One region of the Ferrimonas pelagia genome, then DNA from elsewhere that is predicted to be linked to it. Evidence: predicted binding sites of a transcription regulator. Region 1 holds the regulator's gene; the other holds the start of a gene.
What was found. Region 1 encodes sigma-54, which starts transcription at its own class of promoters, with help from an activator protein. Its sites were predicted from a motif close to GTTGGCACGNNNNTNGNNT; they were not measured.

Region 1 (2,406 bases):
GGCGGCGTACATGTTCTCATGTTCATGGGTGGCAAACACCTCCCCCCCATTCAGATGCAGCTTCGCTTCGGCGATCTGCTGCAATTTTTGTACATTGAGGATCACATGTACATTGTTAATGTGGTCGAAATGGCGTTCCAATCGCTCAAATTTTTCATGCACATAGTCTCTTAAGGCTTCGGTAACGTCGACGTGGTGCCCGGTAAGATTGATCTGCATAAGGTGACCTCCATTGCGCGTTAAAGGGTTTTGCGCTGGTTCGAGGGGGGGATGGAGAGGGCTTCCCGGTATTTGGCGATGGTACGCCGTGCAACCTGAATGCCCTGCTCCGCGAGAAGCTGTGCCATCTTACTGTCGCTGAGCGGCTTCTTGGGGCTCTCAGCGGCCACCAGTTTTTTGATCAGCGCGCGGATCGCGGTCGAGGAGCACTCGCCGCCGCCGTCGGTACTGACGTGACTGGAGAAAAAATACTTTAGCTCAAAGATCCCACGTGGGGTATGCATGTACTTCTGGGTGGTGACGCGGGAGATGGTGGACTCGTGCATGTCTACCGCTTCGGCGACGTCGTTGAGTACCATAGGTTTCATGGCCTCATCGCCGTATTCGAGGAAGCCTTGTTGATACTGAACGATGCAATTGGCCACTTTCATTAAGGTGTCGTTTCGGCTCTCTAGGCTCTTAATAAACCATTTTGCGTCCTGCAGATGGCCGCGCACAAACTGGCTATCGCCATTGTTGCGCGCCCCGCGACTGAGGGCGGCGTATTGCTCATTGATGCGCAGCTTTGGCATCGCATCGGGATTGAGCTCCACGACCCAGCGCCCCTGTTTCTTGCTGACCGAGACGTCTGGTATCACATATTGGCTCTCGCTGGCGGCGATGCTGCTGCCGGGGCGGGGAGTGAGTGATTGGATTAAGGCCATGGCATCTCGTAACTCATCTTCTTTGAGTCTAGTGCGCCGCAGCAAGGTACGAAAGTCGCGGTTGGCCAATAGATCCATATGTTGCTGTAACAGGATAATGGCTTCTGCCTTCCATGGGGTCTCTGCGGGTAACTGGGCCAGCTGGATCTGCAGGCATTCGGCCAGATCGCGGGAGGCGCAGCCAACGGGATCAAACTGTTGTACCCGCTTGAGGACGGCGATCACTTCGTCCAGCTCGATCTCGTCGGCGCCCTGGGCTTCCAGGATCTCCTCGGCACTGACGGTGAGGTACCCGTGCTCGTCGATGGCATCGATGATGGTGGTGGCGATGGCCCGATCGGTGTCGGTCATCGGCGTCAATTCCATCTGCCAGATCAGGTGGCTTTGCAGATCCATGCTGGTTTCGCCTTGATACTGGCTGTCGTCGTCCCGTATCGCGCTGGCCATTGGGGCAGGGGCGGCGCTATAGACGTCGTCCCAGGTGCTGTCGAGTGGCAGATCGTCGGACATATCGGTTTGAGACAGGGCCTCGGGTGTCTCGATGGCGGCTTGCTCGGTGGGTTCAAAGCCCTCGTCCGAGCTCGTCTCGCTGCTTGTGTTGTTGTCGCTGGCCGTGCCATCGGTGTTGTTGTCGTTGTTCTCAGTCTGTTGTTCAAACTCGTCGCTGCTTTCCAGCAAAGGATTGGATTCCAGCGCCTCTTGGATCTCCTGCTGGAGATCTAAGGTGGACAATTGCAGCAGGCGGATCGCCTGTTGCAGTTGCGGCGTCATGGTTAACTGCTGACCCAGCTTTAGTTGCAGGGAGGTCTTCATTGGTACCCGATCCTTGTTGTGTGTCTCTGGCGTCCCTGTATTGGGGCGGTAGGGAGCAACACTAGAGTTTGAACTGATCGCCCAGATAGACGGAGCGAACCAGTTTGTCGTTGAGCACTTCTTCTGGTGCGCCCTGCGCGATCATTTCACCGTGGCTGACGATGTAGGCGTATTCGCACACATCCAGAGTTTCGCGCACATTATGGTCGGTGATCAAGACGCCTAGACCGCGCAACTTGAGGTGTTGGATGATCTTCTTAATGTCGATCACGGAGATCGGATCGACCCCAGCAAACGGCTCGTCCAGCAGAATGAATTGGGGATCGGCGGCCAGTGCCCGTGCGATCTCGACTCGGCGCCGTTCACCGCCGGACAGCGCCATGCCCAGGCTTTCACGGATATGGGTAATGTTGAACTCTTCCAGTAGCTGCTCGAGTTTTTCCAGCCGCTGGGTTTTGTTGAGATCCTTACGGGTCTGCAACACCGCCATCAGGTTATCGAACACGGTCAGCTTGCGGAAGATGGACGATTCCTGTGGCAGGTAGCCGATCCCTTTGCGGGCGCGGGAATGCATCGGCAGCAGGGTGATCTCTTCGTCATCAATGCTGATCCGGCCTTTGTCGTTTTGCACCAGGCCGACCACCATGTAGAAGGTGGTGGTCTTGCCGGC
Region 2 (2,406 bases), on a different contig from region 1:
GCTCCATCCGCATATCATGCTGCTCGACCCGATCCTCTACCCGACGAATGTTCTGATCCATCGAGTTTTGGCGACTCTTGAGGTAACCGTCATTCTCCGTCAGGTTACCGATCGCATTATCGATACGGTCAAACAGTCCGCCCTCTTCTGAGAAAAACTCCTGAACCTTATTGCCGTGCGTATCCAACGCTTCGTGGAAGTCAGAGCTGTTGAGCTTGAGTTTGCCTTCACGGTCAATTTCAATGCCCAGATCAGATAGGTGCAAACCATCAGAAGAGCCGTTGTACAGCTCTGTACGTAGACGTTGGGACAATCCACGCAGTGCCGCATCACCAGACAACACACCAACGGCGTCATCTTCATCGCCGTCAATTGACTTACCGAACGTCTGCTTGGCGATCTCATCGATCAAACTGTTGTAATCATCGATGAAGCTTTGAACCGATTCCGTCACCGCCTCTTTATCTTGTCCGACGCTGATCCGAAGTGGTCCCCCAACGGGTTGATCACCGTTAAATTCGTGGGTTTTCTTCAGCTCAATCGTTAAACCATCAATGGCGTTATCAATCGTATTGGAAGCCGATTGGATCTCGATGGGATTACTCTCACCCATCAACAAGATCGCGTTTTGAGCCTCCGACATCACCTTGACCGTGCTACCAGCCACATCAGGATCGGAGATCAGCTCCCCATCCCGTTTCACGGAAATCAGATTGTCTTCACCGGTTTCCTCTGAGGTCAACACCAAGTTGACCTTGCCGTCACTGCGAACCAAGGTGGCCTGGATCCCCAGCTCTTCCGAGCTGTTGATCTGATCTCGCACCTCTTCCAGCGTGGTCTCTGGACCGATATCGATGGTGAAAACCTCACCATCCCCAAGCTGAATGTCGTAGCTGCCTTCAGGCAAAGCACCGTCTTCGTCAAATTCCCAGGCGATCTGATGTGCACTGGCCAATTGCTTCACGAAGAAGGCGTAGTCGCCATTCGCTGCGTCGGTCCCTGCCGTCACATTGGCCATATCCTCATCCGAGATCTCAATGCCTTTTTTACTGAAGGCATCGTCTGTGATGCTGCTCATGCTGTCACTAAAGCTCTTCAGCTTTGTTTCAAGCGCACTGTAAGCCGCTTTCTGCGCTTCGTACTGCTGGGTCTGCAAAGCATAGAGCTGGTCTTTCGGCGCGCGTTCGACCTGCATCAGCATCAACGCCATCTGGGCGGGATCAAAACCGGAACTAATCATAAAATCTCCTTGGCACACCTATTCAATGCAAACTTTATGCCAATCGCAATGTGCATTATTTTTCAATAACTTAAAGGTAATGCGGGCGTTAGAGAGGCCGCGTCATTTCCGGGTTACCCATCGGAAGGAACCCCACATTCCGCCTAACGAATTGGCTTCTATGCTTCATCAAAGCGGCGCAGTTAAGCACAAACTTGAGCTTATAATCAGCAAGTTATGCTAGGTAAGAAACAAAAAAGGGAAGCCGATTGGCTTCCCTTTTAAAAACGATTAAATCGTTACCTTACAGCAGGCCCATCACCATACCGCCCATCTGGTTGGACTGGGCCAGGATGTTGGTACCGGCTTGAACCAGCAACTGGTTCTTGGTCATGTTGGCGGTTTCGACAGCGAAATCCGTGTCCATGATGCGGCCCTTGGCTGCTTCGGTGTTCTCACTGATGTTGCTCAGGTTGGAGATGGTGTGCTCCAAACGGTTGATGTTGGCACCCAGTGAAGAGCGGCCTGAACCGATATCACCGAGGATGGAGTCCATGGAGTCCATCTGTAAACGGGTTATCGCACTCATTTCCGCATCCATACCGTCTTCCATTTCCGCTTGTGTCAATGGTGTAACCGGAGCGGTCGCTCCCCAACCACCACCAAGTTGCAGAAACTCTTGAGCCCCTACAGTGCCTCCCGCTGCATCAACAGTATCGCGTGTAACAACAAATTCTCCAGGCGTACTCTCAGCAATCGCAATAGTCGCAAAATTGTCATTGGCATCCTTATAAGTAAGGCTAAAGCCATCTTCTGACTTGTAGCCGATACCACCCAATTCGCTAAAACCATCAGCAATATTATTGAGTTCATCACCAATGTTGACGGTCAGCGTTTCAGAGGAAGACGCACCGATCTGGAAGGTTACATCGCCGTCGAATTTACCGTTGACCAACAGTGCATCACCAGAGCCATAAGAAGTGTCGTTCAGAATGCGCGCAGCTTCTTTACCCAGCTCCTGGAACTCGGCGTCCATCGCCGCGCGATCGTCCGCGCCATTGGTACCGTTAGCCGCTTGAGTGGACAGGTCTTTCATGCGGTAGGCGATGTTGGTCAGCTCGTCCATCGCGCCTTCGGCGGTCTGCATCATGCCGATGGCGTCCTGTGAGTTACGCATCGCCACGTTC

Region 2: the regulator sigma-54 is predicted to act here: its motif matches at 1,266-1,284, upstream of fliD (flagellar filament capping protein FliD).

What each region holds. Positions count from the first base shown of each region.
Region 1 is NZ_BAABJZ010000105.1:18,851-21,256, reverse strand. Features, by position in the region: gene hpf (ribosome hibernation promoting factor) at 1-219, opposite strand, end outside; gene ABEA08_RS20240 (RNA polymerase factor sigma-54) at 240-1,736, opposite strand; gene lptB (LPS export ABC transporter ATP-binding protein) at 1,798-2,406, opposite strand, start outside.
Region 2 is NZ_BAABJZ010000004.1:15,199-17,604, forward strand. Features, by position in the region: gene fliD (flagellar filament capping protein FliD) at 1-1,240, opposite strand, end outside; gene ABEA08_RS01350 (flagellin N-terminal helical domain-containing protein) at 1,524-2,406, opposite strand, start outside.